3 regions of the Peribacillus sp. NPDC056705 genome follow, and region 3 is predicted to be linked to each of the others. Evidence: predicted binding sites of a transcription regulator. Region 3 holds the regulator's gene; each other region holds the start of a gene.
The links. The regulator Rex, encoded in region 3, represses fermentation and respiration genes when NADH is low (regulators of the CRP and FNR family bind a similar motif). The targets are predictions, from matches to a motif close to TTGTGAAATATTTCACAA.
Positions count from the first base shown of each region.

Region 1: a site for Rex is predicted at 3,198-3,215, ahead of ACFRAK_RS15455 (helical membrane plugin domain-containing protein). Genes of this name have one in related genera too.
Region 2: a site for Rex is predicted at 4,581-4,598, ahead of qoxA (cytochrome aa3 quinol oxidase subunit II). Genes of this name have one in related genera too.

Region 1 is NZ_JBHTYI010000011.1:50,638-61,238, forward strand. It holds partial or broken gene ACFRAK_RS15440 (CotH kinase family protein) at 1-764, opposite strand, end outside; gene ACFRAK_RS15445 (hypothetical protein) at 848-1,195, shown strand; gene ACFRAK_RS15450 (NAD(P)/FAD-dependent oxidoreductase) at 1,496-2,677, opposite strand; gene ACFRAK_RS15455 (helical membrane plugin domain-containing protein) at 2,717-3,148, opposite strand; gene ACFRAK_RS15460 (hypothetical protein) at 3,467-3,637, shown strand; gene ACFRAK_RS15465 (hydantoinase/oxoprolinase family protein) at 4,107-6,146, shown strand; gene ACFRAK_RS15470 (hydantoinase B/oxoprolinase family protein) at 6,157-8,145, shown strand; gene ACFRAK_RS15475 (DJ-1/PfpI family protein) at 8,256-8,840, opposite strand; gene ACFRAK_RS15480 (Lrp/AsnC family transcriptional regulator) at 8,990-9,421, shown strand; gene ACFRAK_RS15485 (STAS domain-containing protein) at 9,551-10,378, shown strand.
Region 2 is NZ_JBHTYI010000006.1:135,400-146,000, reverse strand. It holds gene ACFRAK_RS10575 (hydrolase) at 5-361, opposite strand; gene ACFRAK_RS10570 (hypothetical protein) at 536-1,222, shown strand; gene ACFRAK_RS10565 (S1C family serine protease) at 1,414-2,649, shown strand; gene ACFRAK_RS10560 (hypothetical protein) at 3,216-3,530, shown strand; gene qoxA (cytochrome aa3 quinol oxidase subunit II) at 4,718-5,647, shown strand; gene qoxB (cytochrome aa3 quinol oxidase subunit I) at 5,721-7,667, shown strand; gene qoxC (cytochrome aa3 quinol oxidase subunit III) at 7,667-8,263, shown strand; gene qoxD (cytochrome aa3 quinol oxidase subunit IV) at 8,265-8,549, shown strand; partial or broken gene ACFRAK_RS10535 (YfmQ family protein) at 8,874-9,318, shown strand; gene ACFRAK_RS10530 (BA3454 family stress response protein) at 9,646-9,903, opposite strand; gene ACFRAK_RS10525 (EamA family transporter) at 10,027-10,601, opposite strand, start outside.
Region 3 is NZ_JBHTYI010000043.1:3,286-13,886, reverse strand. It holds gene ACFRAK_RS25495 (glycosyltransferase family 2 protein) at 1-736, shown strand, start outside; gene ACFRAK_RS25490 (LCP family glycopolymer transferase) at 1,013-1,936, shown strand; gene ACFRAK_RS25485 (glycosyl hydrolase family 18 protein) at 2,215-3,351, shown strand; gene groL (chaperonin GroEL) at 4,010-5,647, opposite strand; gene groES (co-chaperone GroES) at 5,707-5,991, opposite strand; gene ACFRAK_RS25470 (CPBP family intramembrane glutamic endopeptidase) at 6,326-7,051, shown strand; gene ACFRAK_RS25465 (YdiK family protein) at 7,048-7,260, shown strand; gene ACFRAK_RS25460 (redox-sensing transcriptional repressor Rex) at 7,290-7,949, opposite strand; gene moaC (cyclic pyranopterin monophosphate synthase MoaC) at 7,983-8,489, opposite strand; gene ACFRAK_RS25450 (ABC transporter ATP-binding protein) at 8,623-10,542, shown strand.

The DNA.
Region 1 (10,601 bases), on a different contig from region 3:
TTACGTCCCCAAGTGGCATCGTAATCCCAAGGAATGATTTCAAATAACTTCGTTTTACTATTGCGGTATAGTGCATAGTTATGAGTGAAACCGTCGTTATTCATGGTGCAAACGGCTCCAACCAGCCAGCGTAAGTATTTATGGATATCAAGATGTTGCGAGACTACTTCAGGAAACTTTGCAAGTGGGGTGGTGTTGATTTTTTTGATCAATTCGATTAGATATTCATCATCGGCGGGTTTGCCAAACGCTTGTATATAGCCTGACGTAAGGGAGTCTTTCGCTATCCCATCCCTTTTCAATGAAAAGTTGGCATCATTGTTGACAGCATAATAAATCGGGCCGGCAGGAAGTCCTCTTTTTTCTAAAAAAACTCCATCGACGGAATCCAATTGTAAATACACACCTTTAAACGTGCCATTTCGGATTAGGTTGATGTGTTGGCTATGAGGGGAAAGGACACCAAGGTCTTGAAAGAAATCGAGTGAGAGTTTATTGCGAATGAGGGAAGGATCTCTGTATTCGGCATTGAGATGGATTTTGTGGGCGCCAAAGAATCGTTCTGGCTCGATGAAATCAATCCAATAGGACCTTTTTCGGAATTTGCGGGTATAAGAACCCCGATAGGCAATATCGATAACATAAATGTCGTTTTCTACTTTCAAATTGGCAGGAATAGGGTTATCGCTCCAAATATCCGCACGTAAATCTTCTAGATCTTCTTCTTCTATCATTAAGAAATAAGATGGAATATGATAAGACATACACTCACCTTCCTTCCTTGTATAAGATGTTTTATGGACAGTCTTGACCTTAATGAAGCCGTAATATCATAAAATACTTCCGCTTGATTAATCAGGATCAATCAAGCGGAAGCATTATATATTTAACTATCTATCTTCTTCTTTTTTTGCCACGTCCAGTGGACGAGCTTAAACTTGAACTTGAACTTGATGAAGTAGATGTTGTTGTTGTAGATGTGATACCAGTAGTTATGATACCAGTAGCTGTGTTGCCAGTAGATTATTTTCCAGTGGATTTATTACCAGTGGATTTATTGCCAGTGGATTTATTACCAGTGGATTTATGGCCAGTGGATTTATGGCCAGTGGAATTGTTGCCAGTAGAAGTGCTACCGGTAGATGAACCGCCAGCTGCTTTTCCTTTTTTCCCTTTCATACAGAACCCTCCTTAATAAGGTTAATTTTATGATATGCGCAATGGTACAGACTTGAGCGTTAGTTAACGACAAACGGGCTAATAAAAATTAACGGAGAGGATTTAGGAGAGTTGCCTAATCACAGGAGATTTATAGAATGGATAATCAACAAAATGGAGTACCGTCCATTATTAACAACTTTCGTCAATCATTGCATCATGATCAGGCATTAATAATTTCATGAAAAAAATGCCCTTTAATCCCGATGACCGGGAAGAAAGGGCATATACCGCGGACATATCAATGAACTGGATGTCATGTCACGGCGATAATGAATTAATAAGCCAAGCTGAATAGGGCTTTGATGTGTGATAGATAGCGAACATTACTTGCTTCTTTCATCAATGTAGCCGGCAGGCCTTTAAGGGAAGTGTTATTGGCCCCAACGGTTGCCACCGCATCCTTACGGCCTAGGCTCGCAAGTGTACCTGAGTTTACAGGTGAAAATTCTTCAAGTTTCTTGCCTTCAAAGGCTGCATATAGGTTGTATCCAACAAGCTCACCCATTTGCCAAGCATTTTGTGCAGTAGGAGCGTATGGACGGCCGCCTTCTGGAGGGAACGCAACGGCGCTGTCCCCGACAACGAATACGTCATTATGGGATTTGGATTGCAAATACTCATTAACGGTCGCTTTGCCGCGATCCACTTCAAGGCCTGATTCGCCTACGATAGGAAGAGCCGCAACTCCGCCTGTCCAAACAAGCGTATTGGCCGTTATCGTTTGTCCATCTTTCAACTCGATTTGATTTCCTTTAACACCCGTTACAGGCAGACCTGTCAGGAATTCAACACCGCGTGCTTCCAAGCTTGTCATCGCACGCTCGATCAAGTGGTCAGGCAGGACCGGAAGGATTTTTGGACCAGCTTCCACAAGCTTGATTTTCAAGTCCTTGAAGTCCACTCCGAATTTTTTGGCGATTTTAGGGAAATGATCCACGATTTCACCGATTAACTCGACGCCTGTCAATCCGCCGCCGCCAATCACGATAGTTGCGTCCGCTTCATTATTCGTTTGTGCATATTCGCGGATGCGATCTTCGATATGTTTGTAAATTTTGTTTGCATCGTTTACGGATTTCAAGACCATGCTGTTTTCCTCAAGTCCCGGAATGCCGAAGAATCCTGTTTGGCTTCCTAAAGCAACAACCAGGGCATCATAAGATAAAGTGGAACCATTGGCAAGTTTCACTTCTTTGTTATCGACTGAGAAAGAATCCACTTTGGAAATGATAAGGTCGATATCTTTTCCTTTGAAAAGTTTTTCCAACGGAATGGAAACGGCTTGTTCAGAAATGGAACCTCCTGCAAGACGGTGCAATTCAGTGATGATTTGGTGTGTTGGAAATTGGTTCACCACTGTAACCTGTACTTCATCTTTTTTGTAATATTCACGTACGGATAAGGCAGATAGCAATCCAGCGTAACCTGCACCTAAGATGACGATTTGTTTTGACATAGTTAATCCCCCGTCCTTACTGATTGAAAATTCATTAAATTATTTTTGGTTTTTACGTTCTGAAGAGACTTCAAGAAAAGCTTGGGCGAAACGGAAAAGTTTTTGTGCTTGTGGGTCTTTCATCATTCTTAACAGACCAAAAAGACCGATCACGTCATGATTCACTTCAGCACGATCCTTAGCTTCGATGGCAGTAACCGCAAGCCCTTTCACTGAATCGACTACAGGTGTCGCGATCTCCGAAATGGCGCTGACCGTATCGTTTTTCAAAACATCATCAGTCGCAACCGATTGAGCGAAATCATAAGACTTTGTTAAAATATTCACTAACTCAGTTAGTTTTGGTAACTGCTCAACTAAAGTGTTCAATGATTCCTGAACCTCAGGGTTTAATAATTGGTCCAGTACATCTAATTGTTTTTGGCTGGCATTAAGTTGTTCAGTTTGTGATTGGGTAATCGTTTCTGACATATCCAATTCTCCTTTGCAATAAGCATTTTGTTGATGTAAATAGAAAATCTTGTAAAATATTACACAATGTGTGGCAAGTAAAAATACTAACAAAAATGTAATAAAAGCTAAACTATAGTATATCCCTTTAGTTCCATGAAAACAGCTGATTTTTAAAAAAAGATTCATAAAATAAACTTTTCTAGCTTATTTAAGTACAGATTCTGCTGGAATATTCCATTCTTTACCTAAAATGAACTTCAAGAGTGTCTATCATTATCGCCGGTCATACATATTTCCATCTTGATTTGCCATCCTAAATGATGGAGGTGAAATAATGTGACGGATTCAGAATCTAAACTTACAGAAGTGAATGATGATAAGAAGCTTCATAAACTGGTTGGCAGTATGGAATATACTAAAGCACAACTATCGGAAGGCATGAATGGAATTTCTGAAGTTTACCTCAAAAACAGTGAGGAAGGCACATCGGAAGCACCTGATAAATAACCATGTTGCGTAAGCATAGGGGAACAGTTATGGTTCCTTAATTTCACTTATTTGTAAACTTCTTAGCCTTATAAATTGTTTGAGTATTCTAAAAAATACCCTTGACTTTATGGTGGATTGACGTAAGATAAAGTATATAGCCATAGTGAAAAGGTAGTTTATCTAGCAAATACTACTCTGCCATCGCCTTAAGGGGACTGGTGATTTAAAGATGAATTCTATAAATAACTGTCGAATCTAATAGACTTCGCCGCCCAGCGAAGCTAAACCTAGATCAAAAACCAGTTATATCAATGATTTCTTATTGATATGACTGGTTTTTTTTATTTCATCATGTTCCTTTTTTGGCTAAGAAAATCCAGCGGCTGGCTGACACTCTTTTACACAGTTCCATTAAGTGGTGAAATGGGTACGAAGCAATGTCAATAGGTATGATTTTTTAAAATCTTGTAGCAGGGGTGGGAATGAAATGATAGGTACGAAGCAAACTAGGCTCGCAATTGATGTAGGCGGAACATTTACGGATGTGTTCGTTTTTGATGAAAGCACGAAGGAAATTTCCATCACGAAAACGTCGTCGACTCCTCAGAATCCGGAAATCGGCATTTTGGATGGAATTGCAAAGGCGGAAATAGATTGTGAAAATATTAAAGTGTTTTCCCATGGTACAACAGTGGGCACCAATGCCTTGATTGAAAGGAAATTGCCAAAGACAGCATTGATCACATCCGCTGGATTCCGGGATGTATCGGAAATCCGCCGAGGAACCAAGCTTGAGTTATGGGATACATATGATGATGTAGCCAAACCGTATATACAAAGAAGAGACCGTTTTGAAGTGGAAGAGCGCATCGATTTTGCAGGAAATGTCTTGACGGAAATCAATGAAGAGGAAGTACGGTCACTGGCAAGGAAATTAAAAAGACGCGGTACGGAATCCATTGCGGTTTGCTTCATGAACTCGTATGTAAATGGAAGCAATGAGGCGAAAGTGAAACGAATCATCCAGGAGGAACTCCCGGACGTCTATATATGCATTTCAAGTGAAGTCCTTCCTGAGATTTTTGAGCATGAGCGCATGAGTACGACGATCGTCAATGCGGTTTTAGGACCGACTGTCAGCAAGTATATTAAAACCCTTGAAGGTGAAATGAATAAACGGGGGTATGAAGATGATATATTAGTGCTTCACTCCGGCGGAGGGGTAATGACATCCCAAACCGTACCCCGTTATGCGGCAAGGCTCGCAAGTTCCGGAATCGCTGCAGGTGCGATTGCCAGTAAACATATCGCCCAGCTTTGCGGGTTCAATAATGCCATTGGGCTGGATATGGGAGGAACGAGCACCGATATTTCCTTGATGCATGAAGGTGATTTGCGGATTACTAAAGATTGGTATATCGAGTATGGATATCCGATCGGTTTCCCAAGTATCGAAATCCTGACGATAGGAGCAGGAGGAGGAAGCTTGGCTTGGGTGGATGAAGGCGGTTCTTTACGCAATGGCCCTCAAAGTGCAGGCGCGGTACCCGGACCTGCTTGCTATAGCAGGGGTGGCGTGGAACCGACCAATTCCGATGCCAATATTGTATTGGGACGACTTGGCACAAAACTATTGGATGGGCAAATGGAACTTGATAAACAAAAAGCGATTGAAGTCGTGGATAAGATCGCCAAGAAATTCGATTATACGATTGAAGAAGCGGCGAATGCCATCACACGGGTGGCCAATGCCAATATGTGTGATGCGCTAAGGCTGATTTCAGTCAGAAGGGGATACGATCCCCGCGACTTTGCACTTGTGGCCTTCGGAGGCGCTGGACCCTTACATGGAGCGTACCTCGCCAAGGAAATGGAAATCCCGACTGTCATCATCCCGCCGCATCCGGGTGTTGCCGCTGCAATGGGATGCCTGTTGGTCGATGTTCGTCATGATATATCCAAAACCTATGTCAAGAATGTCAAGGATGTATCGTTAATGGATTTAGAGAGGGAATTCATCGGAATGGAAAAAGAGGCCGCTGAGTTATTGCAAGAAGAAGGGGTCGCTAAGGAAGCTTCCACATTGGTGCGCTATATTGACATGAGGTATATGGGACAGTGGCGTTCATTGGCGATAGAAGTCGATTGCCCGATTTCTTCATTGGAAGAGACCCTTGACCGTTTCCATCAAGAGCATGAACGGGAATTTTCTTTTTCCGATAAAGAACAGACCGTGGAAATCTACGGGCTGCTCGTTACGGCTATCGGAACTGTGCCAAAACCTGAATTCCCGACTTATGAACCAGGGGGCACACTTGCTGATGCCTTGAAGGAAACTCGTGATGTCTATTTCGAAGAGGAAGGGTATGTGAATACGAACGTGTATAACCGGGAACTCATTCCGGCCTTTTCTGAAATCCCGGGGCCTGCCATCGTGGATCAGCTTGATACAACGACTGTCATTCCGCCAAATTTCACGGCAAAAGTTGATAAATACAGAAACTTGATTCTTTCCCAAAATAAATAAAAAGAGGTGGATTTCATTGTCGAATAAACAGTTAATTGACCAATCTGGAGTTGGAACAGGTTTAGATCCGGTGACATTTGAAGTGATTAAAAATGGCTTCGTTAACCTTGTAGATCAGATGGCTGAACAAATCCTTCGGACATGCTATTCCTTCGTCATTTATAATCGGGATTTCAGTTGTGCGCTTTGTGATGCAGAAGGAAATACAGTCATGCAAGGGACGCAGGATATATCGGTCCACGTAGGAACACTGCATCTAACGGCAAAGGCGGTGCTCGAGGACTTCGGGGGTGATATCCATCCCGGGGACGTATTCTTGGTCAATGACCCGTATCGGGGCGGTACTCATTTCAATGATACACGGGTTCTCTTGCCAGTCTTTCATGAGGACAAGCTCATTGCGTTCATGCAGACGAATGGCCATTGGGCCGACATGGGCGGCTCGACACCTGGCTCCTTCGATATCAATGCCAAGGAACATTTTGGCGAGGGAGTAAGGATTCCGCCGCTAAGGATATATAGTAAAGGAACATTTTTAAAAGATGTGGTCAATGTGCTCGTTTCGAACATGCGCGTCCCTGAGGAACGTGTCGGCGATCTTCGTGCTCAAGTGGAAGCGGCCAAGGTAGGCGAGCGCCAGTTGTTTGCCATCATCGAGAAGTATGGAATCGATACGACTTTGTCTGCCTTTGCGGAAGTGCAGAATTATGTGGAGCGCTTGGCGAGGGCCAAGGTTGCGGCTTTACCGAATGGAACCTGGGAGACTGTTGATTATATTGATATGGACCCGGAAGCCGGAGACGGCCTGATTCCGATCAGGGTTAAGATGACTATCACGGATGACGAGATCCATTATGATCTTTCTGGTTCACATTCTTATATCGGCTGCTTTTTGAATGCCGGTTTCGGGGCATCTTTATCAGCAGCATACTCGGGAACCAAGACATTTTTTCCTGAAATCCCTTTGAACTCCGGCTTTTACAGAGTGGTGAAGATTGAACTTCCGGAAAATTCCGTCGTCAATGCCCCGGCACCGATTGCCGTAACCGGTTTTTGTTCAGGGGCCTATGAAAAAATCATGAGTGCTTGCTTCGAACTCTGGTCCAATATCATGCCGGAAAGAGCGATTGCATGCTCATTTAACCTGGAGTATTTACTTATCGGCGGTTGGGATCAACGCCAGGAGCAAGATAAATACTTCATGTGGTATGACTGGATGGCCGGCGGTCATGGAGGACGCTATGACCGGGACGGTGTGAACGCCACTTCGCCGACATTCGGTTTGGGCCTAAGTGTGCAGCCTTGCGAAGGGCAAGAAAGATTGTCACCCGTCGTGACGATGAAGCATGAAATCATCACCGACTCTGCCGGGCCGGGGAAATACCGCGGCGGGTGCGGTGTAGAAAAGGGCGGTACACTCACGAATGTCAAAAACACCGTCATGTCCTATTGCTGTGACCGTTCCCGTTCAATAACATGGGGGATTTTTGGAGGGCTTCCTTCTTCCCCGCATGGAGCATGGCTGAATCCGGGCAAAGAGGACGAACGTTATTTAGGTGCGATTTTTTCAAATGTGAAGGTGCAGCAAGGAGATTCCTTTGTACGCCCATCCGCTGGGGGCGGGGGACTGGGAGATCCGCTTGAAAGAAATCCCGAAGATGTCTTGGAAGATGTGATCGATGAATATGTTTCAATTGAGCGAGCCAAAAAAGATTATGGAGTCGTGATCAAAGAAATCGATAAAGATCTCGATTTATTCGAAATAGATGTTGAAGCAACGGAACAAGCTAGGTCGTATATCAGGAACAACCGTAAACAATGGCTTGAGGAAAGCGTACAAAGAGTCGAAGACAAATTCGCCAATGGCGAGCTGGATAGTCTGGATGTCATTCGCCAGTATGGTGTCATCATCGATTATGCAACGAATAAAGTCCTGCCAGAATCAACAAAACAGTTCCGTGAATCCATGAAAACCCGTTCATTGACTTATTGGAAGTAACGTGAAAAAGGGTTCCGAATTCATTCGGGACCCTTGATTATAGATGGAGCCCAGCCGAGGAGGCTCCCCGGCCGCCCGCGGAAAGCGAGTGCCTGAAGCGGAAGAAAACCTTAATGGAAGCCCATCAATTCCTTCACATGTTTACAATTATCTTTGGAAGTGAGCATTTCCAAGAGCGTAAAGGCAACATCGAATGCAGTGGAAGGATTGTAGGATGTAATGATATTGTCCGTGACGACAATCGGTTCATTAACGACAATCGCCCCAAAATCTTTTAGCTGCCCTTGTCTCATACTGGTTGGATGGTTGTATGTAGTGGCTTTTCTTCCATTCAATATCCCGCTTTTTCCTAGTGGGAGAGAACCTACACAAATGGTTGCTATGATTTTGTTCTTATCATGAAAATACTTGATCACATCAAGAAACCTTTGATCATAGGCATCCTCATAGAAACCGGCTTCTTCAAATCCTCCTGGAATGGCCAAAGCATCGTAGTCATCAAGGTTCACTTGATCGAGGGTCAATTCGGGCTGCACAATGAAATTCCATGTGCATTTCAATTGTTCATGAAGTCCCACCGTTACCAGGTCAGTCGTACCATCACCCTCTAATTTATTCCAGCCCAATACATCTGTAAACACACTTGCTTCTACCGCTTCGAATCCATTGGATAGCAGCATCAATACTTTTTTCATCGTGAATCCCCCTTATTTATATTTGTGTTTATTATATAAAAAGCGAATTCCCTAATACATACGATAAATTATGTAATCATTTCATTTCTGTTTATTTTATAATGTATTTAGGTAAATTCTATTAACAATAAAAAGTGGGTGTGATTGAATTGGATCGAACGGATAAAAAGATACTTTCCTTGCTGGAGAATAATGGGCGCATGTCCATGAAAGAACTGGCACATGAAGTTTCTTTAACGGCTCCAGCAACGAAGGAACGGGTGAATAAATTAGAGGAAAGCGGAGTGATAAAAGGATATAAAACGGAAATATCACTTGAAAAACTTGATAGGCGCATAACGGCATTCATCTTATTCGAAACGGATAGATGCAAAGACTTTTATCAATTTAGCTTGAACCATCCGGAAGTGCTGGAATGCCACCGGTTAGCCGGTCAATACAGTTATTTGATTAAAATAAGTACATTTTCGATGGAAACGCTGGAAGACTTCGTCGATGAAGCCATTAAATACGGGAAGTCGTCCACCCATTTAATATTTTCTTCCGCATCGAAAAATATTTTTTCCGGAGATGAGGTATAATCGGTTTTAAGCAATGTACTAACCATATTTTTTTAATATAGGAGCAATTAGCAGGAAAAAACTCCACCCATCTAGAAAGTAAATAGTAACAAAAATCACAGTTGGAGTTCAAAAAGGGAGTGGGGAAGAGTGAGTTTTGTTTATGAGGAAGAAAAGATAATGGAATTCCTTTTGCAGAATAAAAGTGAATTTGAAGAATATCTTTTATCAGAAGCTGTCAATGTCAGGGATAAAATTGAAGAAATTCTGCTGATTGGAAATGTCGACCTTTTGAATAATGCCCATAAGCTCATCCGTTATATAGTGGAACAGAATGAAACGGATATGATTGCATTTGCCGAACAAGAGGGAGTTACGTGGGCAACCCACTCTTTGACGCTTTCGTTCAAGCTGGAATGGATTCAGGCCATCCGCAGAACGCTTTGGACATTTCTTTATAAATTCGAAAGTGCAAAAGTAGTCTTCAGTGAATCCAAAACCTTTTTTGAATTAGAGAAAAAAGTGAATGAAAAGGTTGATGTATTTCTTAAATCCTTTTTCGTCAGCTACTCCGATTACAAAGACAAATTAATTCTTGCTCAGCAAAACTTGGTGGAAAATCTATCCGTCCCAATCATTCCAGTCACCCCCACTACCTGCGTCCTTCCGTTAATTGGGACAATCGATAATACACGTATACAGATAATCGAGGAAAAAGTATTGCAGGAGATAGGTGAACGGCGGATACAGACCTTGATTTTGGATTTATCCGGTATCATCGAAATGGAAGTTGAAATCATTAATGATTTATTGAAAATCCTCGATGGAACGGCAATGATGGGGTGTAAAGCTGTAGTGACTGGATTACGCCCTGAAGTGGTAACGAAAATGATCCGTTCAGGGGTCCAAATCGAGAATAGAGCTGAAACAAAGGGGACGCTGCAGCAGGCCTTGAAGGACTATCTTGTAGTCACGTGAAGTGGGAGCCGCCATGTTTTGGTGACTTTCTTTTGCAGGTAATTTGGAATATAAAGGAAATTTATTTTCGGTTTTATCTTATTCATATGAGTAAATGGAATGGGGAAAGGATGCTCCGAACAGAACTGAAACTTGGTTCCGGAAAGCCACCCCCTTTACGCCGACTGACTGCCAAGCCCTCATCAAAGCAAGCATCTAGCGGGTCTTGGCTAACCAGTCATTC
Region 2 (10,601 bases), on a different contig from region 3:
TTTATTATTTGAACTTTTGCACTTCTTCTTTTCCCTCGTATTTGTTATCTTTCAATATGCCGATTTCTTCAATATGGTTTCGTGCCGTTTCATCCCCTAATTTATAAATAAGGGCATAAAGTCTTTTCATGGCTGCATCGTATTTATCATTTGCCCGGTCATGATGATAGAGAAGGTAGGGCACATGTGAACGGGCGTATGCCTCCAGGTCATCTGTCCGGTGTTCCTCCAGGCATTGTTTCAATTCTGCAAGTTCCTCATCAGTGGCGTGTATAGTGAAGCTCGGATTCTCTTCAAGTTTTTGTCCGAGTACGTCGCCGCTGACCAAATCAACATGGTATGTCTGTTTTTCCTGCATCATTCTGCACATCATCCTTTCAAGGGTTTATCTATTCTGTACCACTATTTGTAAAAAGTTAATCATGGACGTAAACATTCCCTTAATGAAAAAGATAGGAAATAGAGGTATCAGTTATCTTATCAAATGGTATAAGATGGGTTTAAAGAAAATTATGTAAAAGTGAGGAGTGACATAGTGAAGAGATCAATCATGGTTATTTTTTTTGTGTTGATTGCTTCAGGCTGCGTAACAAGGAATTATGATTCCAATATGGATTTAGGTAAAGGTCAGTTGAATGAGGAAAATTATTTAGAAGCCCATGAGGCATTTGAATTAGCTTATAAAGAGGCGAAAACACCGGAAGCAAGGGAGTTAATGGATCTTTCAGGTTTTCTGGCAAGTGGGATGAAGAATTACGACGAACAGGATTTTGGTTCGGCCAAAAGCGATTTTGAAAAAGCAACCGCATATAAAGCAAAATACCGGGAAGGTAAACAAATGGTTTCAAAAGCGGTGGAAATGCACCCGTTATCAGACTCGGCCACAATCGAAACTGTAGAGGGGAATGACGAACCGGTAGGGGAAGCAACCGAGGACGGATCCAAAGTAGAAGATAAGGCGGTAACGGAAACGAAAGGTGAAGGAATCAAGGGTTCAGTCAGTACATTAAGTAAATCTCAGGCGGAAAAGCTTGTGAAGGGTTATGTGGACATGGAAAATTTCCCTGATTTACATATCGAATATGATCACGATTCCGAAAAGGGTGATTACATTTTTCATGTATTCGAGGTGGATGAACCTAGTCAGAAAAGTGGCCACAAAACCACTTGGGGCTGGTATGGCGTGAATAAGAAGACGAAAGAAGTGTATGAAGTCATGTAAGGAAAACTGAATGGTCGGATTGAAGGCCCTTGTTGAGGCCTTTTTTATTTTGTGGCGCGACAAAGTACAGGATTCGATAAAATTTAATGATTTTTGTAAAAAGTTTGCCTCATTCTTTATTTTCTTAAGAATTTTTTAATATTTACTGTTTATGATGGAGCCAAGTAAAGGACAATCTAGGAGGGATAAAGATGGAGAATTATAATGGTGATGAGCAAGTCAGAGTCAAGGCAGAACGGAAAAAGGGTAAATCTCTTTGGGTAACCAGTCTTGTTTCCGGAACGGTTGCTTCTATGGTTACATCGTCTGTATTTCTATTTGGCGGGGATTTTATAGATCAAGGGAAAAGTCCGGTGAATGAGTCAACCGAAACGGCAGGTGTACAGCAAACGGAAAGTGTTGAAAAGGATAAAAGTGTCACGGCGGAAAAGTTATCGACAAGTACGGATTCAAATGATAGGGCAGATATGGTCGAATCAGCATCCAAATCGATTGTAGGGGTCGTGAATTTACAGGAGATGCAAAACCAGAACCCGTACCAGCAGCAAAGCACGGGGAGAGAAACGGTTGAGAGCGGCACAGGCTCAGGGGTCATTTATAAAAAAGCTGATGGGAAAGCTTATATCATCACGAACAATCATGTTATTGAAGGAGCTAAGGAAGTCGAAATTTCATTGTATGATGGACAAAAGGCAACGGCAGCAGTTGTCGGCGCGGATGCTTTGACGGATTTAGCGGTTTTGACAATTGATGCCTCGAAAGCACCGGAGGGAATTAAATTCGGTAATTCTGATAGCATGCGTCCAGGTGAAGAAGTATTGGCAATTGGCAACCCACTTGGACTTGATTTTTCACGATCGGTTACACAAGGGATCGTCAGTGCGACCGGACGCTCCATTTCAGTCGATACCTCGGACGGGGAGTGGGAACTCGATGTCCTTCAAACAGATGCAGCGATCAACCCCGGCAATAGCGGCGGTGCATTGATCAACACTGCTGGGGAAGTGATCGGCATAAACAGCTTGAAGATTTCCGAAAACGGTGTAGAAGGCTTAGGGTTCGCCATACCGAGTAATGATGTGATTCCGATTGTTACGGAGCTGATTGAAAATGGGAAAATCACGCGCCCATATTTAGGAGTCAGCTTGGCCAGTATGGAAGAACTGCCGCAATATTACATTCAAAATGTTCCTGAAGCCGTAAAGTCCGGTGTAATGGTGACGAGTATAGAAGCAGGATCGGCTGCGGCGAATGGGGGGCTTAAGCAACAGGATATCATCGTTGAGATTGATGGAACGAAAATAAATACTGCCGCTGCATTAAGGAAGTACTTATATACGGATAAGAAAATCGGCGATAAAGTAAAGGTTAAAGTATATCGGGGTACTGAAGAGAAAACGGTAACGTTAACCTTGCAAAAACGATAGAAAGAGGTAGGGCCCCTGATTTTCATCAGGGGCCTAAGTTTGTAGACAAAAGGGGTTCGGAAATAAAAAATCCGAACCCCATTTTCCCTTTGAATTTTAGACGATTTTTGAAACTTACCATGCCCATTTGGCCATCTTCTTTAAAATAAAAGCAGCGAAAGTAAGCATCTCCTGCATCGACAATTTTTTAAGTCCCTTAATGTAATCCAACATATACCAGACTTGTAACAATAAAGATTGAGGCTAAAAGTTTTTATCTGAAAGTCAAAACAAAGTTGATTGGAACGGACGGTCCCGAGACTCTTGAGGGGAAAGCGAGTGCATGGAGTGGAAGACAACGTTCAAATTGTCCAAACCCCTATTTAATAGTATACAAAAGGTTAATATAGGAAAAATAGATAGTGTATTCGCACTGTTTTACAGATTTTCCCTATAGTCTTGAATACCTAAAAGCTAATAGTGGCGCGTTCTATTTGTCAAGGTTTTCATTGTGTATATGTTAAAAAATAGAAAAGATTTGACAAATTTGTGAAATGTCATAAAATAGAAAGAAAGGGGATGAAATTATGGAAGCTAATCAGAAGATGTTAGATGCAGTGAAATGGGTATCGGGCACAGGTTGTGTAATCGGAATTATTATTTTTGCTTTAAGTTTCTTTGTAAGCGATTACAATAAGGATTATATATTTACCGCCGTTGGAATCGCCATCACACTAAGCGCAGCTGCAATTTTTCTAGTTGGTATATTTTTTGTCCTGACAGAAGAAATGGTAATGAAAACACATAAAGGTAAAAGAATTGTACCGGAAACGACTAAAATCATAAAAATGAAAACAAAGGCTAACACTCAAACAAAAAGAAGTACAGAATTCAGTAACTAAAACGAGGAATATAGCATAATGAACTTGCATTCTATCATCAGATTTACTAACATGGTTGAACATAACCAGTTGTTCTTCTTTCTAAAGAATTTGAGTCAACATGATCCGAATGATTGAATGCGCTTTCATTTTACAGAGAGCTTGAATTGATTACCAGTTGGCTTTTTAATACAATACAATATACTGGACTCGTCATGTACAAAAAAATATTTCAAGTAATCCTTTGTATTTGAAATACTAACGATGTGCTTGGGTATTCAAACCAAACTGCCTGAACGCCAGGAAGTTTTCACTTTGCATTTTGAACTATATCCACGAGAAAAGGACACTTTTAAAAAGTCCTTTTTTTGTGGTTTTTTTATGTGTTTTTCCCTGAAGATACAAAAGGGATGTCGTTGATTTTTGAATAGTGAGTTTCCAAAATCCGGAGTTGATTGAACCACCAAATGTACTCTTTTGTAAAATGGTTTTTGTCCAGTCCGCTGATATTGATTGATAAACAACTTGACTAGTTGTAACAAGTTTGACTGACCACTGAATTACTTCACCCACGACTAATACTAAACGCCTGTTTAGGAATACTGAAAGGGCAAAAAGTATTGCGAGGATAAAAAACACAATTACATTTCACACTCGTTGTTTCCTTATATATATATAACATTGACCAGTGTTGGATCATAAAGGTATTGAAGCATGGAAAAAACATCGTGTACAAGGCGGCTACCATTTACCAGGTTCTATGGCCGAGTGAAAAAAATCCGCTATAAATCATGTTTTTCAACGAAAGATAACTAATTAACAGGATAGGTAATATAATTCATAATCTTTAGAAGTTTTGAGGCAATATACGCGGTGAATATAATGTGAAGATTTTATTTCATTATACTAGAGTAATATTAAACGGAAAGTGACCGGTATTATCTGCAATCCTGTACTGATAAGTGAATTTTCCAAAGGTAATTTATTAAACATTTATTATATTTCATTTGCTGAAGATTTTCGAACATTTCTGTTCATTTACCATCTTCTTACTGCTCTTTATTGAACTTTATGTGACAGATGTCACTTTGTATTGTCTTTTTTTACACTTGGGATTAATATTGGTATGTCGGGGTTTGTGAACATGGTAACACTTTGTCCGAATAATTACCAATTGGAATTTTATTATGTAAGAAAGGGGTAGTACTATGAAAATAAAATGGGCTCTATTAACTATACTTTTTACAATTGCCACTGTGCTAACCGGTTGCGATAACCCATTAATGGTCTTGGACCCTAAAGGGCCAGTAGCTGCAACACAAGCAGATGTTATTATGATTTCGATATGGACAATGGCCTTTGTCGTCCTTGTCGTTATGGTACTTTATATCTTCATGATAATGAAGTATCGTGCTTCCAAACAGCGTGATGATTATGAACCACCTCATATTGAAGGAAGTAAGGTTCTTGAAATAATTTGGGTTGCGATCCCAATTTTGATCGTCGCTTTCCTATCCGTTGTTACTGTTAAAACAACAAATGAAGTTGAGGCAACACCTAAAGGGTACGGAGATCAAGAACCTTTAGTTATTTACGCTTCATCTTCCAACTGGAAATGGCATTTTAGTTATCCGGAAGAAGATATCGAAACGGTCAACTATCTGTTTATACCGACTAACCGACCAATTGAATTTAAACTTTACTCATTCGGTCCAATCTCAAGTTTCTGGATTCCACAACTTGGAGGACAAAAATACGCGATGTCGGACATGGTTAATACGTTGCACTTAGCAGCTGATGTACCAGGTGAGTATATGGGTCGAAATTCAAACTTCAGTGGTTCAGGTTTTGCTCAGCAAACGTTCAACGTAAATGCATTGTCAGCAAAAGATTATGATAAGTGGGTAGATGAAATTAAAGCTACTGCTAAACCGATTACTGAGGAAAAATTCAATGAATTATTAAAACCTGGTCATGTGGGACAATCCACTTACACTGGAACTCACTTAGAGTTTTCACCAGCTCCTGAAGGGGAAAATGCTGGTCATGACCACGGATCTTCTGATACTGAAGAAAATGATTCCAAGGATTCACACGAGGAACATTCAGAACACAGCAACATGAATCATGATCACTAAGAATTAATTTCGTTCGATAAAACAACTAGGTTTACAAGATAAGGAATATTTTCCTGAAAGGAGTCACAAAAGTATGGATTACTTTGATCGATTTGCCGTACCTCATCCAAGTCCTGCGATTTATGCATCCATGGTTGCCATTGGTTTAACCATGATTGCGGTTGTCGCCGGAATTACCTATTTTAAAAAATGGGGTTACTTATGGCGTGAGTGGTTAACAACGGTTGACCATAAACGTATTGGTATCATGTACATCTTGTCAGCACTGCTTATGCTTTTCCGTGGTGGCGTCGATGCTCTTATGATGCGTGCTCAAACGGCTATTCCAGATAACGGTCTTTTGGATGGACAGCATTATAATGAGGTATTTACAACACACGGGGTCGTCATGATCCTGTTCATGGCTATGCCATTTATCATTGGGTTAATGAACATTGTTACACCATTACAAATTGGAGCGCGTGACGTAGCATTCCCACGTCTGAACGCAGTAAGCTTCTGGTTATTCTTCATGGGGGCAATGCTATTTAACATCTCTTTCGTAGTCGGTGGTTCTCCTGATGCAGGCTGGACATCTTACTTCCCGCTGGCAAGTAACGATTTCAGTGAATCAGTCGGTTCGAACTATTACGCGATTGCAATTCAAATTGCTGGTATTGGTACATTAATGACTGGTATCAACTTTATCGTAACCATCTTGAAAATGAGAGCACCTGGTATGAACTTAATGAAAATGCCAATGTTCACATGGTCTATCTTGATCACAAACTTCATCATCGTTTTCGCTTTCCCTGTATTGACAGTGGCACTTGCGTTGATGACAATGGATCGTCTATTCGGAACTCAATTCTTTACGATGGCCAATGGCGGTAGCGATATGCTTTGGGCGAACTTGTTCTGGGTTTGGGGACATCCTGAAGTTTATATAGTAATTCTTCCAGCTTTCGGTATTTACAGTGAAATCATTTCGACATTTGCACGTCGTAACCTGTACGGGTATAATTCGATGGTTATCTCCATGGTAGCTATTTCCACTCTATCTTTCGTTGTATGGGCTCACCATTTCTATACAATGGGTCACGGTGCAATGGTTAATGGTATCTTCTCGGTTACCACGATGGCAATTGCCGTCCCGACTGGTGTTAAGATCTTCAACTGGTTGTTCACACTTTGGAAAGGTAAAATCGTATTTACCGTTCCAATGCTATACTCTTTAGCCTTCATTCCGATTTTCACGCTCGGTGGGGTAACAGGGGTAATGCTTGCCATGGCAAGTGCTGACTACCAATACCATAATACAATGTTCTTAGTAGCTCACTTCCACTACGTTTTAATCCCTGGTACTGTATTTGCCGTACTTGCCGGTTTTACGTACTGGTGGCCAAAAATGTTCGGTTTCATGTTGAGCGAAAAAATTGGAAAATGGTCGTTCTGGTTCATTACAATCGGCTTTAATGTAACATTCTTCCCGATGTTCATCACTGGTTTAGATGGGCAGGCACGTCGTATGTATACGTACTCTGAATCAACAGGGTATGGTCCATTGAATATGCTCTCTTTCGTTGGAGCGATTGGTTTAGCAATAGGATTTGCACTTATTGTGTACAATATCTATTGGAGTACTCGTTATGCATCAAGAAATATCTCGAACGATCCATGGGATGCACGTTCTCTAGAGTGGGCTACACATACACCAATCCCTGAATATAACTTTGCAATTGTACCAACAGTTGATTCTACAGAAGCATTCTGGGATTCAAAGAAAAAAGGCTTCAAATTATTTAGCGGTAAAGTAGAAAAGATTCATATGCCAAATAACAGTGGCGTGCCGTTTATCATGAGCTGTATCTTCTTCGTTTGGGGCTTTGCATTGGTATTCAGCATGTGGATCATTGCAATCATTGCAACGATCGGTATCTTTGCTTGTATGATTCACCGTTCATTCGAAAAAGATCACGGACGTTATATCTCTGTTGAAGAGATCGAAGAAACTGAAAATAAATTGCGAGGTGCTAAGTAATGAAAATAGATAACTCGCTGCCACTAGAATATAGCACGGAAGAAAATCGCTTAAAGATTTTTGGATTCTGGGTTTTCCTGGGGGCAGAAATAGCTCTTTTCGCTACACTGTTCGCCACTTATTTTGTCTTAGTTGATGGTACTGGAAATGGTCCAACAGGGGAACATCTTTTTAAAGTCCCTACATTAATGTTTCAAACAATCTTTCTATTAACTAGTAGTTTTACGATAGGTCTTGGAATCAATGCAATGAGACTTGGCAGGCAGAAAGCAACGATTGGTTTCTTCATTATCACCCTTATTCTTGGTTTAGGCTTCTTAGGAGTCGAAATTTATGAATTCGTGGAGTATGTACATGAAGGAGCAACGATTCAAACAAGTGCTTTCTTATCTAGTTTGTTCACATTACTAGGTACGCATGGAGCTCACGTTACACTTGGTTTATTCTGGGGAACCTTCATCGTCATGCAGATTAAAAAGCGCGGTATGACTCCACAGACAACAAACAAGGCTTTCATCTTTTCACTTTACTGGCATTTCTTGGACGTTGTCTGGATTTTCATCTTCAGTTTCGTCTATCTGAAAGGAATGATGTAATATGAAAGAATTATTCCCACGGGGCCAAGTTATGGGATTTGCCTTTTCGCTAGTCCTGACTTTGGTCGCACTATCAGTTATTGTGTTTGATCTCTCACTTAAAATGGCTGTGATCATCCTACTTGTTACAGCTTTCATGCAAGCTGCACTTCAATTTGTTATGTTCATGCATGCAGGAGAGTCTGAAGATAAAGCATCGATTTACACAAACGTTTATTACGGATTGTTCGTTGCATTGGTTACAATTTTCGGTACATTGCTAACAATGGTTTGGGGATATCAATAATCCATTCCGGAAAAACTGGGCGTCTTGATGACGCCCGGTTTTTTTGTATTTAAAAGTAGTAAGTAGAATTTCATATACGGCTTTATCCACTTCATACTTTTAAGATGTTGATGAACCCATTTTGTTTAGTATAACCATTTCGGAACATTATATGTATAAACGGATAATTGTCCCTATCGAAGTTTGGCCGTGCGTTCAAATAAAAATTGTTTTACAGAAGTAACGTTAATAGAACGTACAGATTTTCTAAGAAAAGCTGTCGGACCTTTTGATATAATAAGCGATATACGCATTTATAAACGCAGCGGAGATGATGAAATTGACATTGCGGGTCTGATTTTGACCATTATCTTAAGTTTGTTAAAAATATTGGTTTCCTGCCTTCCAACCGATGCAGTTAATTGGATTATCAGCAAATTTAAAATACACTCAGAAATTAGTGACGAGAATGCGATTGTAACCTTTGACGGAAAACGTTTGGAAGGTGTAGAAAAAAATTCAAGTCATTAGTTATTTTAATAACGCTAGATTTTTGAAAAAAAATCATATATTCCCAGGGAACGAGCAATTGTTTTTACACCCAGAGAACAGTGGGATTCCATTGGTCATTGATACTAAAGGAAGCAAAAAGGATGTTAGGTTATTTGTATACATTTACAATGACCACGTCGATGTAGTCAAACAGTACAAGAAGAAAGTCATTTCTTATAGTCTTCTTTCAGATAGCCTCCAAGAGCATTCCGTGCCATTAATAAGTAAATTAGTTTAATAAAAAAATGACGGTCTCGTTAAGGACCGTCTTAGACTGTAGACAATTTAACCGTTAATTTCCGCTCCAGGCACTCGCTTTCCCCGCAGGAGTCTCGTAACCCTGCGTTCCAATTAGCTTTATATAGAACTCTTTTGTCTATAAACTGAGACCGGTTTTTAATGAATTTTATTAAAAATCTAGTACACAAACTGACGTCATAATTTTAGTTTTTTTGGAAAATGCAATTAAAAGAGAGGGGATTACTGTAAGAGGTTCTTTCATCGTGCATATGAAATTATTTATATTGTAATAAAAAAGCAGGTATCTATTGCGATGCCTGCCTTTTTATGCTTTCCATTGTTTTTCAACTTGATGAAGCGCTTGTTGTAAAATTACTTCATGATCCGTATCCGGTTTAGTAAGGACGTTAGTTTGATAAGATTTTCCTTGAAAATCAACCGTTACCGTAACTTTTACCATTATGCATCTTTCCTTTCCTAATTCAGAATTAAATGGGGTGGTTGTACCTATTTCTTTAATACCCGTGACAGAGGATTTTTCAAACATTTCAAAAGTAGTAAAACATAAAGAATTAATATTCAAAATTATCTGATATTTTTAAGGGTGTGTCAACACTTTTTTTTGACCACCCTATTTCCCGGCACAATAAAAAACGGCCTGGCTTGTACTCATGGCTGTCAGGTCGTTTTTGTAAATGAACTATATTCATATTTTAGTCAAGATAATGCCGATTAATGCTGCAAGTACGCCGGCAACTTGATAGTTTTTTAGTTTTTCCTTGAATAAATAACATCCTGCGAATACGACAACTAAACAGTTCAGGCTGACGACAGGGAAGATGATGCTTGCGATGCCAGTGTTCAACGCAAAGAAATAACATCCATAGCCTATAGTGCTTAAAAGGCCCACCAAGGAACCGATTTTGACTTCCTTTAGCTTGATTTTTTCCTTTTTAAAGGCCAGAGCCGAAAGAAGATAAAGAGTTCCGCCTCCATACATTGATACCAGGATATCAAGGGAATTTAAATGAAGACGTGTTGATGTCGTCATAAGAATGCCTAGCACACCAAAAGATAAAATGGATAATAATGTGTGCATCATCCAAGGGACATATTGATGGTTGCCTTTAGCATTAGGTGTATACTGAATGACTAATGTAGCGAGAAACATGCAGACGATTCCAGTCCACTGCAAAGTAGAAATATGTTCGTGAAAAATTAAAGCAGCACAGAGAATGGGGAATATTGCATTCGCTGCGATTAAAGGAGATGTCAAGCTTG
Region 3 (10,601 bases):
TCTAAAAGCTTTCTATGTTACAAAATTATCACTTGCACGTTTTCAAGCTTTAGCCGTCATATCAGGAGCATTTGGTATTTTTACGAAACAAACACTTATTAATGTAGGAGGTTATCGTTCAACTATAGGAGAAGACATTGATATAACACTACGCATCCATAAGTACATATCCAAACAAAAAAATAAGAAGATTGCTCTAATTTCAGATGCTGTTGCTTATACAGAATTACCTGAAAACTGGAAGGACTTTTTTAAACAACGCGTACGCTGGCAAAAGGCATTTATAGACTGTGTCATCCATTTCCGTTCTTTTATTTGTAAAACCTTATTTACTAAAGCCGTCTCGTTTTTCTATATATTTGAATCTTTTATAGGTAGAACCATTACTGCTTATATTATGACGAGTTTATTTGTGGTAAATAGTATCTTTAATCCATTTTCTTCCGGTATTTTACATATGCTTACCATTTTACTTTACATTTTATTGTTTCATTTTATGTATAATTTGGTGGCAATTGGAGTGAGTAGGTATTACGGATTTAGATTTCAAAAGAAAGATATATATCGCTTATTCTTTACTATTCTCCTAGATATTTTTATTTATCGCTTTATCATTATGTACCTTGTAATGTATGGAAGTATTGCTTATTTCTTCAACAAGGACTGGAATAAAGTAAATCGAACAGGACGAGACTATCAAACTGATTCTAAAACAGATTCTAAATCTGTAGCATAGTCCAATAATTAAGAGAGTATGTATTTTTCAGAACAAAGCACAAGTGCCCGTTTAGCGACGTATGGACTGGACCACTCCGAATGAGATAAAGGAAACACGAAGAGCGTAAGCGATTCGATGTTAACTTATCGCAGTGAGGGGGAAGTTCATTAGTCGCTGGGACGCTTACGCTGGATGTCGAAGCGCTTATCCACAGTTCAAAAATTTATAATTTCTTATTTTTAAATACAAACAAATAATCTATAATCCATTAGATTTATTAAAGTGAGGTATACAATGCGCACCGGAAAGAGAAAAAAAATATTACTTATTATATTAACCACAATTGTTATTTTAATTTTAGGGACAGGCAGTTACACATATTACTTATGGTCCATAGTAACGTCAACTGTAGCAAGTATTCAAGTAAAATACGAATCTAAAGAACGACTAGAAAAGATTAACATTAAAGAAGGAGATCCCATTTCAGTTTTACTAATGGGAATTGATGATCCCGCAGGTCGAGAACTACACGGACGGTCTGATGCATTAATCTTATTAACGATTAATCCCCATAATCAATCCATGCACGTGGTAAGCATTCCTCGTGATACGTATACTAAGATAATTGGGAAAGGAACAAAAGATAAGATTAACCACTCTCATGCATTGGGTGGTGATGGAATGGCCATACGTACCGTAGAAAAGTTCTTAGATATTCCTGTTGATTATTTTATAAAGGGTGATATGAAAAGCTTTGTAGATATTGTTGATGCAGTAGGAGGAGTGAAAGTAGATAATGATTTAGATTTTACTATTTATGGTGTTCATTATCCGACAGGCACGATCAATTTGAACGGTAAAGAAGCCCTAGGTTACTCTCGAATGAGAAAAGACGATCCACGGGGGGACTTTGGTCGACAACTTCGACAACGTCAAGTAATCGAAGCTGTGATTAATAAGGGATCCCACATATCCTCTATTACGAAATTTGATGATATATTTAAAGTTGTTGAAAACAACGTGAAAACAAACTTGACTTTCAATGATATGTGGGCCATTCAATCCAATTATAAAGAGTCCCTTCAAAACATAGTACAGCACCAAATTGATGGAAAAGATTCGGAAATAAATAAAATCTACTATTTTATACCAGATAAAGAAAAGCTCGATGAAATTTCCAATGAATTGAAAAAACACCTTGAGATTGACAAGCAATAACTTTCTATCTATCGGTCTATGCCTATTGATTTCATGCTTAAAGGTTCCGATGCAAAAGAATTACTTTATCATAAATGGACATTTTGATAGTCGATCACAAGTTTTATTTGGACTAAACAGTTTAAGAAAGATTTATAACTACAATAAGCAACCTTTTTAACTCTAATTAGAGTAATAAGGTTGCTTACACTATTTCCACCACATTACTTCCCATTCCCATTCCCATTTCTTTTTGATACTATTTCTAAAGACGGTTTTCTATGAAAAGAGGTTGTTGAATGAAGAAACACTACCTCCTTCTAACAATAGTAGCATTGCTCATTTTTATAGGAGGGTTTTTTTTAGAATCTATATTTACAAGTAACAATACAGAAAAAGGTCAGACACAAACACAAAGCCAACTCATAATAGGAGAAGCGCCAAAATCAGAACAACATATAGAACCTGTCGATTCAAAAGTATTAATAGGATATATTCAGGATTTTAGAGATCCCGCGTCGATCGATTATACGAAGTTAACACATATTATTTTTTCATTTGTCCATCCTGAAAAAGATGGAAGTCTCTTATTGAATGGTGGGAAGGCCTTATCAAATCTCCGCAAAATGGTTCAAAATGCACACCAAGAAGATACAAAGGTGATGATTGCTGTAGGTGGCATGCGCCACTTGAAAGGCGGAGAATCATATGACTATTTTAAAACTGCCATAGCAAATCCCACTTCTCGTACAAAGCTTATTGACGAACTAATTGAACTAACGAATGAAGAGAATCTTGATGGGATTGATATTGATTTTGAGCACCCCCGTTCAAAAGAGGACGCACATTATCTAGCTGTTTTTACAAAAACATTGGGAGAAAAGTTACACTTAAATGACAAGGAGTTATCGATAGCCGTATATTCAATGATTCATAGTGTGACAGGGACAGAAGTTCAATCAGTTGTTTATGATCCATCCATATTTTATTATGTTGACCACGTTAATATCATGGCATATGACGGTCAATGGGACGGGAAATATAATGCTGCAAATTTATCACCGTATCCATTCACTAAGAATATCGTAAGCTATTGGTCTAATTTATTTGACAAACTTGGAATTTCGAAGAAAAAGTTAGTATTAGGAGTTCCTCTTTTTGCACAACCAGAAGACTTAACGAAAATGCATTTATCTTATAATGCTATCATTAATCATGATCCTACAAATGCTGAAAGAGACAAAGTTAACTTGAACGGGACGACCTATCATTATAATGGAGAAACGACAATGATAAAGAAAACCAAACTTGCTCTTGCTAACGAATTTGGTGGTATGATGCTATGGGAGCTGGGGCATGATGCTGAAGGGACGCGTAGTGTAACAAGCGCTATTTTTGACGTTCTGATTAAAAGACAGGAAGATGAGAATCAATAGCGCCCGCCCCATTGTCTAACTGGAGGCGGGCACTATTGATGTATTATCGTTTATTCTGTTAACCACTCGTTTTCACTCTTGATTTTAATAGGTTTTTTAGTAGTTGTTTTCGAGGATTTACGTTGAGAGCTTATGGGCGGCATGATGTAGCTTGGTGCCTAAACCCATTAATATCAAGGTTTAAAACCGTTGTTTTCGTACGAGGGGCAACATTGGGGTAACATTTTCTGAATTAGAGGTTTTCCATTAATTTTCGAAATTTAATGGAAGCCTCTTTTTTCATGTCTTTTGTGTAGAAGACAGACGATCAGCGAGCAATTTTTTACCCGATTATACTATTACAGAACAAGAACTAAACGGTATTTTTGATTAGTAAAATTAGGGCTTTCAGCATTTAATTTACAACATACAAATTATATAGCTGTATTAGATGCTGAAACTAAAAAGAGGTTACAGCAGGCAGCTAACGGGCAGTATAAAGTATTAATTTCTTCTGCTATCATCATCGTCTGGGGGATAAAAAGGCCTCCCATCAGTTCAGTAAACTAATGGAAGACCTTCAACTTTAAAAGATATTTACATGTTAGGTGAGCAAATAGGTGAGCATTTATTTCTAAATACTCTTTAAACCCCTATATCAAAGGGATTTAAACCCTTATTACATCATGCCGCCCATGCCGCCCATGCCGCCCATATCAGGCATGCCCATTCCGCCAGCGCCTGCAGGTTCTGGTTTGTCAGCAACTACAGCTTCTGTAGTTAAGAACATAGCTGCTACAGAACCAGCGTTTTGTAGAGCAGAGCGAGTTACTTTAGTAGGATCGACGATACCGGATTCGATCATGTTCACCCATTGTCCAGTAGCTGCATTGAAGCCAGTGCCTACTGCTTCGCCTTTAAGGCGCTCTACGATTACAGAGCCTTCAAGACCGGCATTGTGAGCGATTTGACGAACAGGCTCTTCGATTGCACGAAGAACGATTTTCACTCCTGTTGCTACGTCGCCTTCCGCTTGAATTTCAGCGATTTTATTGTATACGTTAAGAAGTGCTGTACCACCACCGGCTACGATACCTTCTTCAACAGCAGCACGAGTGGAGTTCAATGCATCTTCAATACGAAGTTTACGTTCTTTCAATTCTGTTTCGGTAGCTGCACCAACTTTGATTACCGCTACGCCACCAGCTAATTTAGCAAGGCGTTCTTGTAATTTTTCACGGTCGAATTCAGAAGTCGTTTCTTCTAATTGGACACGGATTTGGTTTACACGAGCTTGAATTTGAGCTGTGTCTCCAGAACCTTCAACGATTGTTGTATTTTCTTTTGTAACAACCACTTTAGACGCACGGCCTAATGAATCGATTGTTGCGGATTTAAGATCAAGTCCGATTTCTTCAGTGATCACTTCGCCGCCTGTAAGAGCCGCGATGTCTTCAAGCATTGCTTTACGACGGTCACCGAATCCAGGGGCCTTAACCGCAACAGCGTTGAATGTTCCACGAAGTTTGTTCACAACTAGAGTTGCAAGCGCTTCGCCTTCTACATCTTCAGCAATCAATAATAGCGGTTTCCCTTGTTGAACAACTTGTTCAAGGACAGGAAGGATTTCTTGGATATTCGTGATTTTTTTATCTGTGATCAAGATATATGGATTCTCAAGGACAGCTTCCATTTTATCTGAATCAGTAACCATGTATGGAGATGCATATCCGCGATCGAACTGCATACCTTCTACTACGTCCAATTCAGTTGTGAAACCTTTAGACTCTTCGATTGTGATGACGCCGTCGTTACCAACGCGCTCCATTGCTTCTGCAATCAGTTGGCCCACTTCTTCATCAGCTGAAGAGATGGCAGCAACTTGTGCGATTGATTCTTTGTTTTCAACAGGTTTGGAAATGGCTTTCAATTCTGCAATTGCTGAATTGACCGCTTTCTCGATTCCTTTACGGATACCCATTGGGTTAGCACCAGCTGTTACGTTTTTAAGACCTTCACGGATCATCGCTTGTGCAAGAACTGTTGCAGTAGTAGTACCGTCACCAGCTACGTCGTTTGTTTTGCTTGCTACTTCAGCAACCAATTTCGCACCCATGTTTTCGAATGCATCTTCCAATTCGATTTCTTTAGCGATCGTCACACCGTCATTTGTGATAAGCGGTGAACCGAATTTTTTCTCAAGAACCACGTTACGACCTTTTGGTCCAAGCGTTACTTTAACTGCATCTGCAAGTGCGTCCACACCACGAAGCATGGAGCGACGAGCTTCTTCACTAAATTTAATTTCTTTAGCCATTTATAAGTACCTCCCTAAAATTTTAAGAAAATTTTCGTTCAGTTAAGTATGATGTATAATTAGCCGATTACAGCTAGAATGTCGCTTTCACGTAAAATTAAGTATTCAGTGTCTTCGTATTTAACTTCAGTACCTGCATATTTCGAGAAGATAATTAGATCGCCTTGGGCAACCTCTAAAGCAACACGTTCGCCATTTTCAAGGACACGGCCAGTACCAACTGCTACTACCTTACCTTCTTGTGGCTTTTCTTTAGCAGTATCAGGAAGAACAATACCGCTTGCAGTTTTTTCTTCAGTTTGAACTAGTTCAATAATAACGCGATCACCTAATGGTTTTAACAAGTGAAACAACCTCCTCATATTCTCTTGATAATTTGTTTCATGATTATTAGCACTCTTCATCATCGAGTGCTAACACATTTATAATATTAAATAAACCGAGCCTTTTTTGCAAGTATCTTATTGAAAATTTTTTATTAATTTCTGATAAATTAAGGGTAAACTACTTTAACATAATGATTTCCTTAACAATGTAATTGAAATGTTATGTTAGGGGTACCTTTAAGTGGTGTTCTGCCTCAATATTTGATACCATTTTGGAGTATGCGTTTATAGATTGTCCCCATATCAGGAACGTTCCGAACGGGATGGGTGACTATAAAAGGAGTTTTCATTTTTGAAAAAAGAATATTGGTTCGTCATCATCACTTATATTGCCATGCAATTATCCAGTATTGTTGGGGTACCCATTTTCATGCTTATCGGATCTTCTACCGGAATGCCGGCCGATGAACTCGAAGTGAAGTCTGCAGCATATTGGATAGTTTTCAGTTTTCTCGCTGCTTTATTCTTGATTCTTTTTTTAATGAAAAAAGATATGAGGGAACAGTTGGGCACGAGAAATCAAACTACCGTCCCGATGTCCATATTATGGGCAGTTGCAGGAGTGTTCATGGCTCTTTTTGCACAAAGCATTGCCGGCAGCATTGAACAAATCCTTGGGGTGAAGTCTGAATCTGAAAATACGCAGCAACTTATTTCACTCATTTACAAAGTCCCCATGGTCATTTTCGTCACTTCAGTAATTGGACCTATATTGGAAGAATTAATTTTCCGGAAAATCATTTTCGGGTCTCTTCATAAACGCTTTAACTTCTTTATTTCAGCTTTAATCAGCTCAGTTATTTTCGGCTTGGCGCATGGTGAATTTGAACATCTTCTATTATATACGGCAATGGGCTTCACCTTTGCTTTCCTTTATGCGAAAACAGGTCGCATTCTCGTTTCCATGAGCGCTCATATTGCGATGAATACGCTTGTTATCATCCTTCAAGTGGTATATCGGGAGGATATTGAGAAGATGCTAGATACTGCACAGGCCTTCATCGGAGGTTTATTATGAAACGTCAATCACCATTATTTATGGGCATCATCTATGCTGGCTTAGGAGCTCTTTTTACCGCTATCGCGATTCAAACCGTCAATTCTTCCGGATGGGGACTCTTTGCCTACATACTTGTCCTTATTGCAACTCTTGATTTTGGATCGGGATTACGCATGATCATGCTGCACTTTAAGATTAAAGCTGCACAAAAAAATAAGAAAAAATAAAAAAACGCTGCAATGATGCAGCGTTTTTTTCATTCCTCCAATGCGGCTTCTTCCATTACAGGATAATGTTTCAGGAAGTAGATGAGCGACTGAAGCTCCACGGCCAGGTCAATGTGGTGAACCCTTATGGATGGAGGCACAGTCAGCCGTGCAGGTGTGAAATTCAATATTCCTTTTATATCAGCTTTGACTAGACGATCGGTTATCGTCTGGGCTACCTGTGCTGGCACTGTCAATATAGCCGCAGTAATATTATTTTCCTGCAATAATGTATCGATTTGATCCATATGATAGATGGGCACATCAGCTATTCGCTTGCCGACCTTTTCTTCAGAAACCTCGAAAGCCATTTCAATTTTTGTATTATTATTTTTCATGAAATTGTAATTTAAAAAAGCGGTTCCTAAATTTCCTACCCCGATTAAAGCGACTTTGGTCAATTCGTCTTGATCTAGTGTTTTTCTAAAGAAGGATAATAAGTAATTGACATTGTAGCCGTAGCCTTTTTTCCCAAGCGCGCCAAAGTAGGAAAAATCACGGCGAATTGTGGCAGAATCCACTTTTACAGCTTCACTTAACTCTGCCGAGGAAACTCTTTGTTTGCCTGAGGAATGTAAGTTCTTTAAAAATCGATAATACAATGGCAACCTTTTGGCTGTCGCCTGCGGTATCTTTGGGTCATGGTTCATTGTTCTTCCCCGCTTTCACACATGCTTGTCAACTTAATCTCTATCTGTTTGCTTTACTTGCCTTTTATAATCGCTACTGGACACTCCGCCTGTTTTCTCCACTAAGAATGTAGGCCCGATCACCATTCCCTTATCAATGGCCTTACACATGTCATAAACAGTCAAGGCAGTCACGGATGCAGCTGTTAACGCTTCCATTTCCACACCTGTACTCCCTTTTGTCTTAGCTTCCGTTTCAATCGTAAGCCTATATCCTTGTTCTTCTTTTTCCCAATCAAAGGCTATATTGACCCCTTGCAGAGCAATGGGATGGCACATTGGAATTATATTGGATGTATTCTTGCTGGCCATTATTCCTGCAACTTGCGCAACAGCCAGTACATCACCTTTTTTCATTTTATGGTTCGTGACCAATTCATATATTTCATCATTCAATAAAATGCTCGATTGAGCTACTGCCGTCCGGGTTGTTTCAGGCTTAGCACTCACATCGACCATTTTGGCCCTGCCCTGTTCATTAAAATGCGTTAAGTCTCCCATTTAAGTAACCCCTCCTAAATCATACACTATTATTCCACTTTATGTAACAGCTTTTGTTTAAGCTTGGAACCAAGCTGTTGCCGATATTAACTAAAATACGTTACACTAACAATAATCAATTGAGGTGAAATCTATGATTTTATTACAAATCAATCAACTATCGAAATATTATGGAGCTGAACTTATTTTATCAAATATGAAGCTCGAAGTTCAAAATAAAGATCGAATTGCACTAGTCGGCCGAAATGGCGCCGGTAAATCAACTCTGCTTAAAATCATAGCCGGGCAGCTTTCCCATGATGGCGGTGAGATAATCAAACCAAAAGGCGTCACCATCGGCTATATGGCCCAGGATACGGGATTGGAATCCGAACTGACCATTTGGGATGAGATGCTGACTGTATTCACCGACCTTATAGAGCAAGAAAAGGACCTGCGTCGCCTTGAGGCTGATATGGCCAGACCTGACATCTTTGAAAACGAAACAATTTACCAAAAAGTGCTGAATGAATACGACACTTTGATGGTGGCATTCAAAGAGAAGGGCGGCTATCAATATGAGGCGGATATCCGTTCCGTATTGCATGGACTTCAGTTTGCTGACTTTGACTATTCTACCCCCATTTCCACTTTAAGCGGCGGACAAAAAACAAGGCTTGCATTAGGGAAACTGCTTTTAAGGAAACCGGACATATTGATTCTGGATGAGCCGACGAACCATCTGGATATCGAAACCCTCTCTTGGCTTGAACAATATTTACAAAGCTACCAGGGAGCTGTCCTTATTGTTTCACATGACCGTTATTTTTTAGATAAAGTAGTAAACCTCGTATATGAGATTTCCCGGAATAACATGAAAAAATACCATGGTAATTATAGTTCTTACCTAGAGGGAAAAGCGGAAGATTATGAGCGGGACATGAAACTGTTCGAGAAGCAACAAGGGGAAATTGAAAAGCTTCGCGACTTTGTCCAACGTAATATCACCAGGGCTTCCACCACGAAAAGAGCACAAAGCAGACGCAAACAGCTCGAAAAGATGGATGTTATGGACAAGCCGCAAGGTGATGAAAAATCCGCGAATTTTTCTTTCCAGATTGAAAAGCAAAGCGGAAATGAAGTACTTCAACTTCAGGACTTGGCTATTGGATACGAAGGGGAAACGGTATCAAAGAATATAAATTCCCGGATGACTAAAGGGGAAAGCATAGCACTTGTTGGCCCAAATGGAGTTGGAAAATCAACTTTATTGAAAACGATCATTTCTAAGCTGCCTGCACTTTCTGGTGGTTTCCGTTTTGGAACGAACGTAGAAGTCAGCTACTACGATCAAGAACAGGCTAACCTTGTTTCCAATAAACGCGTACTCAATGAATTATGGGACGACTATCCCCTTAAACCGGAAAAGGACATTCGCACAGTACTCGGTAATTTTCTATTTAGCGGGGACGATGTTTTGAAAACCGTTTCCACACTAAGCGGGGGCGAAAAGGCACGGCTTGCCCTTGCCAAAATGATGATGCAAAAAGGGAATTTTTTAATTCTTGATGAACCAACGAACCATTTGGACCTCGATAGTAAATTGGTGCTTGAAAACGCCTTGATCGATTATCCGGGAACTATTCTTTTCGTTTCACATGACCGTTATTTCATAAATCGGATAGCAACGAAAGTGATAGAGCTCTCCAAAGTCGGCAACGAAGAATTCCTCGGTGATTATGATTACTATCTAGAGAAGAAACAGGAGCAGGCGGAAATCCAAGCACTTGAAGAGCAGGAACAGGCTAAAACTTTAGATGCAACTGTAGAAAAAACAAATTACAAAATTGATAAAGAAGCAAAAAAAGCTGAACGCCAGCGAAAGCGGCGCATTGAGGAAATCGAGGCAGCCATGGAGCTTCTTGAGATCGAAATAAACGAATATAATGATCTCCTTTGTGATCCAGGTGTTTTTCAGGACCATGAAAAAGTAATGGAGGTCCAAACAAAGCTTGATCATGCCCAGGAAAGTTTGGACCAGCTTCTTGAAGAATGGACTGAACTGGAGGAATGACAAAAGACCGAGTTAATTGACTCGGTCTTTTTCTTCTCCAATTAAAACGTTGCTTGAAA